2 regions of the Streptomyces sp. NPDC042638 genome follow, and region 1 is predicted to be linked to the other one. Evidence: riboswitches for the same ligand, from Rfam matches in the RefSeq annotation. Region 1 holds a riboswitch; the other holds the start of a gene.
The links. A riboswitch is a leader RNA that binds a small molecule or an ion and turns the genes downstream of it on or off. The one in region 1 is predicted to bind S-adenosylmethionine.

Region 1 (6,926 bases):
ACCTGCTCCGAGGAGCCGGCACCGTCCACGATGGTGGTCTCGTCCTTGGTGACGACGACCTTGCGGGCGCGGCCCAGGAGGTCCAGGGTCGCGTTCTCCAGCTTGAGGCCGACCTCCTCGGAGATGACCTCGCCGCCCGTGAGGATGGCGATGTCGCCGAGCATGGCCTTGCGGCGGTCGCCGAAGCCCGGGGCCTTGACGGCGACGGACTTGAAGGTGCCGCGGATCTTGTTGACGACCAGGGTCGACAGGGCCTCGCCCTCGACGTCCTCGGCGATGATCAGCAGCGGCTTGCCCGACTGCATGACCTTCTCCAGCAGCGGGAGCAGATCCTTGACGGAGCTGATCTTGGAGTTCGCGATGAGGATGTAGGGGTCCTCGAGCGACGCCTCCATGCGCTCCATGTCGGTCGCGAAGTAGGCGGAGATGTAGCCCTTGTCGAAGCGCATGCCCTCGGTGAGCTCCAGCTCGAGACCGAAGGTGTTGCTCTCCTCGACGGTGATGACGCCTTCCTTGCCGACCTTGTCCATGGCCTCGGCGATCAGCTCGCCGATCTGGGTGTCGGCGGCGGAGATGGACGCGGTGGAGGCGATCTGCTCCTTGGTCTCGACGTCCTTCGCCTGCTCCAGCAGGGCGGCGGAGACGGCCTCGACGGCCTTCTCGATACCGCGCTTCAGAGCCATGGGGTTGGCACCGGCGGCGACGTTGCGCAGGCCCTCCTTGACCAGGGCCTGGGCGAGCACGGTCGCGGTGGTCGTACCGTCGCCGGCGACGTCGTCCGTCTTCTTGGCGACTTCCTTGACCAGCTCGGCGCCGATCTTCTCGTACGGGTCCTCGAGCTCGATCTCCTTGGCGATGGAGACACCATCGTTGGTGATCGTGGGGGCGCCCCACTTCTTCTCGAGGACGACGTTGCGGCCCTTGGGGCCGAGCGTCACCTTCACGGCGTCCGCGAGCTGGTTCATGCCGCGCTCGAGGCCGCGCCGCGCCTCCTCGTCGAACGCGATGATCTTGGCCATGTGAAGTGGTCCCTCCAGGACTGGGGGTGATTCCTTCGGACCGCGCCCGCGCCCGCGACGGACGGCTCGCCGGCCGCGTGGTTCCTTGCCCCACCTGGCCTGCGGGCCTCACCGACCCGGTCCTTCGTTGTCACTCTCACCTTCAGAGTGCTAACGCAATGATTAGCACTCGGCATGCCCGAGTGCAAGGTGCGCTCGCTGAGCGGGCCCGTCGAAGGGTGACGGTCGGGTGGCGGTCGGGTGACGGGAGGGCGCGGGCGGGCGGGGCCGCCCCTCGCCCGCCCGTCGACACCGGACCCGGGTACGGCGAAGGGCCCGCACCCTCTGCGAGGTGCGGGCCCTTCGGACAAGAAACGTTCAGGCGCTGAGGCGAACCATGTCGGCCTGCGGGCCCTTCTGGCCCTGCGAGATCTCGAACTCCACCCGCTGGCCCTCCTCCAGGGTGCGGTAGCCGTCCATCTGAATGGCGCTGTAATGGACGAAGACGTCCGCACCACCGTCGACCGCGATGAAGCCGTACCCCTTCTCCGCGTTGAACCACTTGACGGTGCCCTGAGCCATGCCTAACTCCCCTATTACTGGCCCTTGCACAGATCCACACTTCGCGGATCCGGGTCAGACCTCGCCCCCCATTGGACGGGGGCGTGCGCCGGAACGCGTCGACCGCGGCTGAATGTATCTGCCCAACTGCCGTCTGCAACAGGTCAATCGGACGAGAATTCTGGACGCGAGCGGTCCGGAATGTGGGGAGGATTCACCCGAATTCAGGGCAAGTCGGGTGTCATAAAGGGCGCAAAAGCCGCAGAAGACCCGCACACTTTGGCTACTTCTTGTCGGGCACGCGGCATGAATCAAGAGCCCGCGACCCGAAGGCCGCGACCGTGTTCCCCAACTCTACCGCGCTCAATCACGCAGAATTGCCCCCTCCGCTTCTCTCACCGAGGGGGCAATTCGATGTACAGCCGGTAACCGGGGTTACCGAAGGTAATAATCAGCCGCCGGCGACCGCCGGGATGATCGACACACCGGCGCCGTCGGGCGTCGCCGTCTCAAGGCCCTGCTCGAAGCGGACGTCGTCGTCGTTGACGTACACGTTCACGAACCGGCGCAGCCTGCCCTGGTCGTCCAGGACGCGGGCGGCGATCCCGGTGTGGTTCTTCTCCAGGTCCTCGATGACCTGGGCGAGGGTCGTTCCCTCGGCGGCGACCTCGGCCCGGCCGCCGGTGTAGGTGCGCAGGATGGTGGGGATGCGAACGGTCACGCTCATGCGAGGCCAGCCTCTCGGAAGGAGTCCAGGGTCGGGCGGATGGTGGCGGTGAGGCCGGTCCCGGCCACCGCGTCCAGGGTCTTCAGGCCGTCGCCGGTGTTCAGGACGACCGTGGTCTTCGCCGGGTCCAGCACCCCGTCCTCGATCAGCTTGCGGGTGACGCCGACGGTCACCCCGCCCGCCGTCTCGGCGAAGATGCCCTCCGTGCGGGCCAGCAGCTTGATGGCGTCCACGACCTCCGCGTCCGTGACGTCCTCCACGGCACCGCCGGTGCGGCGCGCGATGTCCAGGACGTAGGGCCCGTCGGCCGGGTTGCCGATGGCCAGGGACTTGGCGATGGTGTTCGGCTTCTGCGGGCGGACCACGTCGTGCCCGGCCTTGAAGGCGGTCGACACCGGGGAGCAGCCCTCGGCCTGGGCGCCGAAGATCCGGTACGGCCTGTCCTCGACCAGACCCAGCTTGATCAGCTCCTGCAGGCCCTTGTCGATCTTGGTGAGCTGGGAGCCGGAGGCGATCGGGATCACGATCTGGTCGGGCAGCCGCCAGCCGAGCTGCTCGCAGATCTCGTACGCGAGGGTCTTGGAGCCCTCCGCGTAGTACGGGCGCAGGTTGACGTTGACGAAGCCCCAGCCCTCACCGGCCGGGTCGCCGATGAGTTCGGAGCAGAAGCGGTTGACGTCGTCGTAGTTGCCCTCGATGCCGACCAGCTCACCGCCGTAGACGGCGGCCATGACGACCTTGCCCTGCTCCAGGTCGTGCGGGATGAACACGCAGGAGCGGAAACCGGCGCGGGCGGCGGCGGCGCCGACGGCACCGGCCAGGTTGCCGGTGGAGGAGCAGGAGAGCGTGGTGAAGCCGAAGGCGCGGGCGGCCTCCAGGGCCTGGGCGACCACGCGGTCCTTGAAGGAGTGCGTGGGGTTGCCGGAGTCGTCCTTCACGTACAGGCCGCCGGTCACGCCCAGCTCGCGGGCGAGGTTGTCGGCCTTGACGAGCTTGGTCCAGCCCGGGTTGATGTTGGGCTTCTCCGCGACGTCCGCCGGGACCGGCAGCAGGGGCGCGTACCGCCAGATGTTCGCGGGGCCCGCCTCGATACGGCGGCGCAGCTGCTCGGTGTCGTAGGCGGAGAAGTCGTAGGCGATCTCCAGCGGGCCGAAACACTCCTCGCAGGCGAAGACCGGCCCGAGCGGCACCCGGTGACCGCACTCGCGGCAGCTCAGGGCGGCGGCGGGACCGAGGTCTACGGTGGTGGAGTCGCTGGTGGTGGCAACTGTCTGCACAGCCATGGAGGCGAGGCCCTTTCTCCTCATCTTCCTCACGACGCATCTCGCCGTGAGACGGATTTGGCACCTTCCCTAGCCGGGAGCCTCGCGGAGACGATCGAGCCCGATCGGGCTGATCTACGAGACCGGCTGGAGGGTTGCCGGGGCTTCATCGGGCCGTGTCCCTCTGCCCCTCTGGATGAGCGGTATTCGGTTGTGGACGCGCGCGACCCACGACATGCGATGGTCATCGGCGTTGTTCAAGACTGTAACCGAAGGCCAGGACAGTTGAGATAGTCGTCCGAAGCGCGAGACAACGTGAGGAGCCGCAGACCGTGCTGGAAGAAGTCGAGCACTGGCTGGCCACCCGCTCCTGGTCCGTGGCCGACCGCCCGCTCCATCGGATCCTGGCCGCCAAGCAGCGCACCGGGAGGACGGTCAGTGTCGTCCTGCCCGCGCTCGACGAGGAGGAGACGGTCGGCGACATCGTCACCGTCATCCGGCACGATCTCGTCGAGCAGACCCCGCTCGTCGACGAGATCGTGGTCGTCGACTCCGGCTCCACGGACCGCACCTCCGAGGTCGCCGCGCGCGCGGGCGCGCGGGTGGTGCACCGCGACGAGATCCTCCCCCGCCTCCCGGCCGTCCCCGGAAAGGGTGAGGTGCTGTGGCGCTCCCTGCTGGTGACCGGCGGTGACATCCTGTGTTTCGTCGACGCCGACCTGCGGGAGTTCTCCTCCGACTTCGTCCTCGGCATCGTCGGCCCGCTGCTCACCGAACCGGACGTGCAGCTGGTCAAGGCGATGTACGACCGCCCGCTCGGCGGCGCCGCCGGGCAGGGCGGCCGGGTCACCGAGCTGATGGCCCGCCCGCTGCTGAACATGCACTGGCCGCAGCTGGCCGGCTTCGTGCAGCCGCTGGGCGGTGAGTACGCGGCCCGCCGCTCCCTGCTGGAACGGCTGCCCTTCCCGGTCGGCTACGGCGTGGAGCTGGGCATGCTGGTGGACGCGCTGCACCTGGTGGGCCTGGACGCGCTGGCCCAGGTCGACGTGGGGGTGCGCAGGCACCGTCACCAGGACGGCCAGGCCCTCGGCCGGATGGCCGCCGCCATCTACCGCACGGCCCAGCTCCGGCTGGCCCGCGGCCATCTGGTCCGGCCCGCGCTGACCCAGTTCGAGCGCGGCGAGGACGGCTTCGAGCCGAGCACCTACCCGGTGGACACCGAGGAGCGGCCGCCCATGGTGGAGATCGCGGAGTACGCCGAACGGAAGGTGGCGTGAACGGGCCGTATACCCCCTCCCTCCCTCCCTTCCCGGACGGAACGTACGTTTGAGTGTTTACGGGCCGGGCTAGGTTGAGGCGTATGGCTCCCACGCACGATGCTGCCGAGAAAGCTCAGGTGCTGGTCGCGTCGAACCGCGGCCCGGTCTCCTACCAGGTACGCGAGGACGGCTCGCTGCACGCCAGGCGGGGCGGCGGCGGGCTGGTCTCGGGGCTGTCCGCCATCGGCTCGGACGCCGGCTCGGTGTGGGTGTGCGCCGCGCTGGGCGACGGCGACCGGGCGGCCGTCCGGCGCGCGGACGGCGGGCTGCTGCCGGCCGAGGACACGGGCGGCCAGCGGGTGCGCATGCTCGACATCGACGCGGCCGTCCACGCCGAGGCGTACAACGGCATCGCCAACTCGGTGCTCTGGTTCGTCCACCACATGCTGTACCAGACCCCGCTGGAGCCGGTCTTCGACGCGGAGTTCCGGCGGCAGTGGGCGTCGTACGAGGCCTACAACCAGGCGTTCGCCGAGGCGCTGGCCGAGGAGGCGGCCGAGGGCGCGGCGGTGCTGATCCAGGACTACCACCTGGCCCTCGCTCCCCGTATGCTCCGCCGGCTCCGCCCCGACCTGCGCATCGGGCACTTCTCGCACACCCCGTGGGCCCCGCCGGACTACTTCCGGCTGCTGCCCGACGACATCGCGGCCGAGCTGCTGACCGGCATCCTGGGCGCGGACCGGGCGGCGTTCCTCACCGAGCGGTGGGCGGACGCGTTCCGGGACTGCTGTCACGCGGTGCTCGGGCCCGGCATCCCCTCCGGCACCCGGATCGGGGTGCACGGGCTGGGCGCCGACGCGGACTTCCTGCGCGAGCGGGCCCACAGGGAGGACGTGGCCGAGCGGATGGCGGCGCTGCGGGAGGAGATCGGACCGGACCGCAGGGCCATCGTCCGGGTCGACCGCACGGAGCTGTCGAAGAACATCGTGCGCGGGCTGCTGGCGTACCGGGAGCTGCTGGAGGACCACCCCGAGTGGCGTGAGCGGGTCGTCCACGTGGCGTTCGCCTACCCCTCCCGCCAGGACCTCGCCGTGTACCGCGACTACACCGCCGAGGTGCAGCGGGTCGCGGACGAGATCAACGAGCACTACGGCACGCCGGGCTGGACGCCGGTGGTCCTGCACGTGAAGGACGACTTCGCACGCTCCCTGGCCGCGTACCGGCTGGCCGACGTGGCACTGGTGAACCCCATCCGGGACGGCATGAACCTGGTCGCCAAGGAGGTCCCGGTCGTCTCGGACGAGGGGTGCGCGCTGGTGCTGTCCCGGGAGGCCGGGGCGTACGAGGAGCTGGGCGCGGACGCCTTCACGGTGAACCCGTACGACATCGGCGGCACGGCCCAGGCGTTGCACGAGGCGCTGAGCCTGCCGGCGGAGGAGCGGGCGGCCCGCTCCAAGCGGCTGGCCGCCGCCGCGACCGCGCTGCCGCCGGCCCGGTGGTTCCTGGACCAGCTGGATGCGCTGACCGGTCAGCCGAGCTGAGCCGCCAGCCGGCGCAGCAGGTCCACGACCCCCTCGGGACCGTCCACCACCAGGTCGGCCCGTTCCGCCAGTTCGGTGACCTCGGTGCTGCCACTGCACACCAGCAGGCCGGGGGTGCCGTTCTTGCGGAGTTCGTCGACCGCGGCGAAGGCGGGGAGGTCGCCCAGGTCGTCGCCGGCGTAGACGACGCAGCCGGCGCCGGTGGCGCGGGCGTGGTCGAGCAGGGCCACGCCCTTGTCCATGCCCGGCGGGCGCAGTTCCAGTACCAGGCGGCCGGGTTCGACGATCAGGCCGTGCCGGGCGGCGAGGTCGGTGAGGGGACCGCGCAGGGCCTCGAACGCGGCCTGCGGGTCGGCGGCGCGGCGGGTGTGGACCGCGACGGCCCGGCCCTTCTCCTCGATCCAGGTGCCGGCACCGGCGCCGCTACGCTCCAGCAGGCCCGGCAGCTCCGCGCGGACGGCGGCGACGCCGGGGTGCGGGGCGGGGGCGGTGAGGGTGCGGGTGGCCGCGTCCCAGCGTTCGGCGCCGTAGTGGCCGAGGACGGTCAGGTGCTCCAGGCCGGGGACGCCGTCGAAGCC
Region 2 (6,926 bases), on a different contig from region 1:
ACCGGCGACAAGCGCGAGCACCACATCCTGGACCGCCCGCGCAACGCCCCGACCCGTACCGCGTTCGGTGTCGCCTGGGTGACGATCTACATGATCACCCTGGTCGGCGGCGGCAACGACCTGTGGGCCACGCACTTCCACCTGTCGATCAACGCCGTCACCTGGTTCGTCCGGATCTTCTTCTTCGCCGGACCGGTCATCGCGTTCCTCGTGACCAAGCGGATCTGCCTGGGTCTGCAGCGCCGCGACCGCGACAAGGTGCTGCACGGTCGCGAGACCGGCATCATCAAGCGCCTGCCCCACGGTGAGTTCATCGAGGTGCACGAGCCGCTCAGCCAGGAGCAGCTGCACACGCTCACGGCGCACCACCAGTACGAGCCGGCCGAGATCGGCCCGGCGGTCGACGAGAACGGTGTCGAGCGCAAGGTGCCGGTCTCGCAGAAGCTGCGGGCCAAGCTGTCCCACGGCTTCTACGGCGAGGACAACCAGATCCCCAAGCCGACCGTCGAGGAGTACAAGGAGATCACGAGCGGCCACGGCCACCACTGATCCCCGCGTCGCCACGCCACGCCGAAGGGCCCCGTCCGTACCCCGGACGGGGCCCTTCGCCCTGTCCTGGGCTGGATAGGGTGGTGTACGACGTTTCAGGACTGTCTACGAGGAGCGGCTGATGAGCGCTGTGACCCCCGCTGGAGGCGACACCGCGGCGGGCCGCTCCTGGCCCGCCCTGCTGAACGGCCTGCTGGAGGGCCGGAACCTGTCCGCCGACGACACCGCCTGGGCGATGGACCTGATCATGCGGGGCGAGGCGACCGACGCGCAGATCGCCGGGTTCATGGTGGCGCTGCGCGCCAAGGGCGAGACGGTCGAGGAGATCAGCGGACTCGTACGGACGATGTACGCGCACGCCAACGTGATCGAGGTGCCGGGCCCGGCGGTCGACATCGTCGGCACCGGCGGCGACGGCGCCAAGACGGTGAACATCTCCACGATGTCCTCGATCGTCGTCGCGGGCACGGGCGCGAAGGTCGTCAAGCACGGCAACCGTGCCGCGTCCTCCGCCTCCGGTTCCTCCGACGTCCTGGAGAAGCTCGGGATCAATCTGAACCTGACCCCGCGGCGGGTCGCCGAGGTCGCCGAGGAAGCCGGCATCACCATCTGCTTCGCGGTGCGGTTCCACCCGTCCCTGCGCCATGTCGCCGCGGCCCGCTCCCAGCTCGGCATCCGCACCACCTTCAACGTGCTCGGTCCGCTGACCAACCCGGCCCAGGTGCGCTCGCAGGCCGTCGGTGTGGCCGACCCCCGTATGGCTCCGATCGTGGCCGGTGTCCTCGCCGAGCGCGGCAACTCCTCCCTGGTCTTCCGCGGCGAGGACGGCCTGGACGAACTGACCGTCACCGCCGCCTCCCGGGTCTGGGTGGTCCGCGACGGCAAGGTCACGGAGGAGTTCTTCGACCCGCGGGACGTCGGTATCGGCCTCGTCCCCGTGGAGGCCCTGCGCGGCGCCGACGCGGCCTACAACGCGGAGGTCGCCCGCCGCCTGCTGGACGGCGAGCACGGGGCCGTACGGGACGCCGTACTGCTGAACTCGGCGGCGGCGCTGGTGGCGCTGCGGCCGACGGACGCGCCGTTCGCCGAGCAGATCCGCGCGGGCATGGCGCAGGCCGCGCAGTCGATCGACTCGGGCGCGGCCAAGCGCTCGCTGGAGCGCTGGGTGGCCGCCAGCAACGCCTGAACCTCACCGGGAGCCGTCCCGCGATCCGGACACGGGTTGCGGGGCGACGATCATCTCGCGTACGTTCCTGTACCAGGTCATGAGTGACAGTCATGAGGCCCCGGCCGACTGTCCGGCAACCCTCCGTCCGTGGCGGGGTGCCCCGGGTGAAGACCAGGCCGTGGACAGCAAGGTCCCCGGCAAGCGCGGATCCTCACGAACCCGGGGATCCTGGTCGTCGAGGAGTCTTCCGTGAGCAAGCGAATGCGTTAGGGCCGCAGAGCCCCGCCTCCGCACACCCTTTTCTCTCTTCCTCGCTTTCCTCTCACGGGAGTTCCGCCATGTCTGTCTCCACCGCTGCCACCGACCGGTCCATTTGCACCCCTCTGCCCGTTCTGGGGCGAGATGTCACCGTCCCGCTGGTCACCGGGGGCGAAGTCACCTACGCGGCCCTCGACTACGCGGCCAGCGCCCCCGCCCTCCAGCGCGTCTGGGACGACGTCGCCGCCTACGCCCCCTACTACGGCAGCGTCCACCGCGGTGCCGGCTACCTCTCCCAGCTCTCCACCGAGCTGTTCGAGAACGCCCGCGCCACGGTCGCCGGGTTCCTCGGCTGCCGCCCGGACGACCAGGTGGTCTTCACCCGCTCGACCACCGACTCCCTCAACCTGCTGGCCCGCTCGCTCCCGGCCGGCTGCCAGGTCTTCGTCTTCGAGACCGAGCACCACGCCTCCCTGCTGCCCTGGCAGGACGCGGACGTCACCTATCTCAACGCCCCGCGCACCCCGCGGCAGGCCGTGGAGACCCTGGAGCGGGCCCTCGCCGACCGCGCGGTGTCCGCCGAAGGGGGCCACGGGCCGGCCCTGGTCTGTGTCACCGGCGCCTCCAACGTCACCGGCGAGCTGTGGCCGGTGCGCGAACTGGCCGCCGCCGCGCACGCCCACGGCGCCCGGATCGTGCTGGACGCCGCCCAGCTGACCCCGCACCACCCCGTCGACATCGCCGACCTGGACGTCGACTGGATCGCCTTCTCCGGGCACAAGCTGTACGCCCCCTTCGGCGCCGGTGTCCTCGCGGGCCGCGCCGACTGGCTTCAGGCGGCGGAGCCGTACCTCGCGGGCGGCGGCGCCAGCCGCAAGGTCACCCGGCGCACCGACGGGGGAGTGGACGTGGAGTGGCACGACAGCGCCGCCCGGCACGAGGCCGGCTCCCCGAACGTCATCGGCGCCTACTCCATCGCGTCGGCCTGCAAGGCCCTCACCGAGGCCGGCTGGGACACCCTGGTCGCCCGCGAGCAGGACCTCGTCCGCACGGTCCGCGAGGGCCTGGCCGAGGTCCCCGAGGTGCTGGTCCTCTCCCTCTTCGGCGACGACGCCCCGCGCGTCGGCGTCATCTCCTTCGTCGTCGAGGGCTGGAACAGCTCGCACTTCGCCGCCGCGCTCTCCGCCGAGTACGGCATCGGCGTCCGCGACGGCCTGTTCTGCGCCCACCCGCTGGTCCGCACCCTGCTGGGCACCGACCCGCAGGCCCAGGGCGAGTGCGGCGCCCCCGAGGCGGCACCGGGGGAGAAGTCCCTCAACGCCATCCGCGTGAGCTTCGGCGCGGGCACCCCGGACGAGCACGTCGAACGGTTCGTCACGGCCGTGCGGGAGCTGGTCCGGGACGGCGCCAAGTGGCAGTACCGCACGGAGGACGGCCGCTGCGTGCCCGCCGTGTGAACCTCCGTACGCGGGAGCCCCGGAGGCGGATATAACCTCCCCCTGACAGCACATCGGACAGGGGGAGCACGGAGTGCAGCCGCTGCGCGCAACCGACCCGCGCCACATCGGCCCGTACGAGGTCACGCACAGACTCGGCGCCGGCGGCATGGGCGAGGTCTACCTCGCCCGGTCCCGCAACGGACCGCGCCTCGCGGTGAAGGTGGTGCGGGCCGAGCACGCCGAGGACCGCACCTTCCGCGCCCGCTTCCGCCACGAGGTCCGGGCAGCGCAGACCGTCGGGGGCGCGGGCACCTACACCGCGCGGGTCGTGGACGCCGACACGGGGGCCGAACGGCCCTGGATGGCGACGGAGTTCGTGCCCGGCCCGAATCTGCGGGACGCCGTCCTGGACCACGGCGCGCTGCCCGGGCCCGCGGTGCGGATCCTCGCCGCCGCGCTCGGCGAGGCGCTGGCCGCCATCCACGGCAAGGGTCTGGTCCACCGCGATCTGAAGCCGTCGAACATCCTGCTGGGCCCGGACGGCCCCCGGGTCATCGACTTCGGGATCGTCCGCGCCCTGGAGGCCACCTCGCTGACCCGCACCGGCGCGGTCGTCGGCTCGGTCGGCTACGTCTCGCCGGAGCAGATCCGCAACGGCGGCCAGGTCGGGCCGCCGAGCGACGTCTTCTCCCTCGGCGCCGTCCTCGCCTACGCGTCGGCCGGCCGTGAACCGTTCGGCGAGGGCCAGGACTCGGTGGTCCTGCTGCGCATCCTGACCCGCGACTTCGACCTGTCCGGCGTGCCGGAGGCGGTACGGCCGCTGGTGACGGCCTGTCTGCGCGAGGACCCGCTGCAGCGCCCGGAGCCGGCGCAGGTGGTGGCCGACGCCGGATTCACCCCGGACACCCTGCGCACCGGCATCCGCCCGGGCTGGTACGGCTCCACGGCCCGCCCGAGCCCGTCCCCCGACGCCCGCCCCAGCGGCGTGGAGTACCTGGCACCCACGCCACCCGCCGCTCCGACCTCCGCGACTGCGCCGGGTGCCCCCGCCGCGCCGCCGCCCTCCGAGCCGCCCGCGACGGCATCCGACACGTCCGCTTCGACGCCGGCCCCGGAAACCCCCGAGACACCGGCTTCGGCGCCGGCCTCGGAGCCGCCCGGGGCGGCGCCCGAGACGTCCGCACCGCCGGTGACGGCCTTCGGGGCGCCCGGGGCGCCCGCGTCCGTGATGGCGTCGGACGGGTCCGCGTCCGCGACGGCCCGGGAGGCTTCCGCGTCCTCCGTCTTGGCGCCGGTCCCCGAGGCGTCCGGGGCTCCGGGCTCTGCGTCCGGGGCGCCCGGGGTCCCCGCTTCCGCCCGGGGCCCAGAGGCATCCGTGCCCTCCGCCTCTGCGGCGGCCCCGGAGGTGTCCGTGTCCTCCGCAGTCGGTCCGGACCCGGAGGCGTCCTTGGCCTCTGGCTCCGGTACGGCGGGTGAGGTGTCCGCGAGGGCCGTGTCCGCCACCGTTTCCGAGGCGGCCGTGCCCTCCGGCGGTCCTACGGTCGACGTCCGCCGCCCGGGTCCCGTCGCCCCCGGCCGCCGCCGGCTCCTGGCGGCCCTCGCGGGCGGGGCCGTCGCCGTCGGCGGGGTGGCGGGCGGCGGCTGGGCGCTGATGCGGGGCTTCACCACCGAGAGCGAGGGCATGAGCGGCAGCTACCGGGCGCCCGACCCGTCGGACCCGGGCGTGACGGCGGTCCCGGCCGCCGCCCGGTCCGCGGTGCTGCGCTGGCAGTACGACCTCGGCGGCATCGGCGGGCTGGACGGCGCCTGCTGCGCGCTCTCCCCGGACGGTTCCGTCGTCTACGCCGGCACCTCCGGCGGTGTGCTGCACGCCATCTCCCGGGACGGCTCCAAGCGCTGGAAGGTCCGGCTCGGCGACGACGTCTCCACCCCCGTGGTCACCCGGGACGCGGTCTACTGCGTGGTGGGCCTGCACGCCGACGACGTGCGCCGGCTGACCGCGGTGAGCCTGTCCGGCAGCCCGCTGTGGACCCGGACCCTCGGCGACCTGGCGTACGCCGTCCCCGTGCTGCTCGGCTCCGATGTGCTCGTCTCCGTCGGCGGCACGGACACGGGCGGGCTGCGCCGCTACGACAGTGACGGCGGTGAGCGGTGGACCGCCAGCACGCCCGCCGGACCCACCGGCACACCGCTCGTCTCGGGTGGTGTGATCTGCACGGGCAGCTACGGCGACACCCTGCTGGCACTGGACGCGCGGGACGGGGCGCGGAAGTGGCAGGTGTCCGCGGGCACCGACGTCAGGGCTGTCGCCCTCGCGGGCACCACCCTGTTCGCGGACGCCCCCGCCGTACGGCAGGGTTTCCGGATCGCGGACGGCCGGCGGCTGTGGCGCAGGGAGGCCGACTCCGGCGCCATGACCGCGGGCGACCGTGCGCTGGCCGTCGGTACGGAGTCGGGCACGGTGTACGCCGTCCGGGCGGCCGACGGCTCCCGTGCCTGGACGTACGCCCTCGCGGGCGAGCCCCGCGCGGTGGTGGCCGACGGCACCGTGTACGCCCGCGCGGCCGACCGGGTCTGGGCCCTGGACCTGAACGGCCGGAAGCGGTGGAGCGAGCCCCTCGGCCAGGAGGCGGGCGACGACCAGCACCTGCCGGTCGCGCAGGGCAGCCGCCTCTACGTCCCCTCGGGCAGCGGCATCGCCGCGGTGGAGGTGGGCGGCTAGGTGTACTCAGACCCTAGTTGTCCAGGCCGATCGCGAACGCGGCCTCCAGGTCGTGCTGGGAGTACGTGCGGAACGCGACGTGGGTGTCCGTGCCCTCCACGCCGGGGATCTTGCTGATCCGGCCCGGGATGACCTCGGCGAGGTCCTCGTGCTGCCGCACCCTGACCATGGCGATCAGGTCGTAGGTGCCGGTGACCGAGAAGACCTCGCTGACGCTCTCCAGCGCGGCGATCCGCTCCGCGATCTCGGGGATCCGGTCCACGCTGGTCTTGATCAGGACGATCGCGGTGATCACGGCTGTTTCTCTCCCTCGGTGACCGGAGCTGGGGCGGGTTTCACTCTAGCCGTCCCGTCCGTCGCCACCGCCCTTCCGAGGCCGCCCCCCGGACCCCTCCCACCGCCGTAGCGCGCCCACGCGTAGCCGAAGCCCAGCCCGAACCCCACCAGGTGGGCCAGATAGGCCACCCCGGGCCCGTCGGAGGCCTGTCCGGCCGCCTGCCACTGCAGGGCCGCCCAGAACGGCAGCACGACCCACGCCGGGAAGCGCAGCGGCAGGAAGAACAGGAACGGCAGGAGACTGGTCACGCGTGCGCGGGGGAACAGGTAAAGAAACGCTCCGAGGACCGCAGAGATCGCGCCGGAGGCGCCGACCAGCGACTGCTCGGAGTCGGCGTTGGCCGCCGCGTAGCCCAGCAGGGCGAGACAGCCGCAGCCGACGTAGAACAGGGTGAACTCCACCCGGCCCATCCGTTCCTCGGTCATCGCCCCGAAGACGAAGAGGAAGAGCATG

Region 2: it holds a riboswitch for S-adenosylmethionine, as region 1 does, so the genes downstream of both, AB0B40_RS24995 (aminotransferase class V-fold PLP-dependent enzyme) here and thrC (threonine synthase) in region 1, are expected to answer to the same signal.

Annotation. Positions count from the first base shown of each region.
Region 1 covers NZ_JBEZBT010000008.1:116,448-123,373, reverse strand. The annotation lists gene groL (chaperonin GroEL) at 1-1,019, opposite strand, end outside; gene AB0B40_RS09910 (cold-shock protein) at 1,377-1,580, opposite strand; gene AB0B40_RS09905 (MoaD/ThiS family protein) at 2,011-2,286, opposite strand; gene thrC (threonine synthase) at 2,283-3,569, opposite strand; SAM riboswitch class I at 3,587-3,751, opposite strand; gene AB0B40_RS09895 (glucosyl-3-phosphoglycerate synthase) at 3,881-4,825, shown strand; gene AB0B40_RS09890 (trehalose-6-phosphate synthase) at 4,909-6,348, shown strand; gene otsB (trehalose-phosphatase) at 6,336-6,926, opposite strand, start outside.
Region 2 covers NZ_JBEZBT010000034.1:49,165-56,090, reverse strand. The annotation lists gene AB0B40_RS25005 (cytochrome bc complex cytochrome b subunit) at 1-549, shown strand, start outside; gene trpD (anthranilate phosphoribosyltransferase) at 671-1,735, shown strand; SAM riboswitch class IV at 1,811-1,927, shown strand; gene AB0B40_RS24995 (aminotransferase class V-fold PLP-dependent enzyme) at 2,056-3,432, shown strand; gene AB0B40_RS24990 (PQQ-binding-like beta-propeller repeat protein) at 3,506-6,136, shown strand; gene AB0B40_RS24985 (Lrp/AsnC ligand binding domain-containing protein) at 6,150-6,431, opposite strand; gene AB0B40_RS24980 (rhomboid family intramembrane serine protease) at 6,428-6,926, opposite strand, start outside.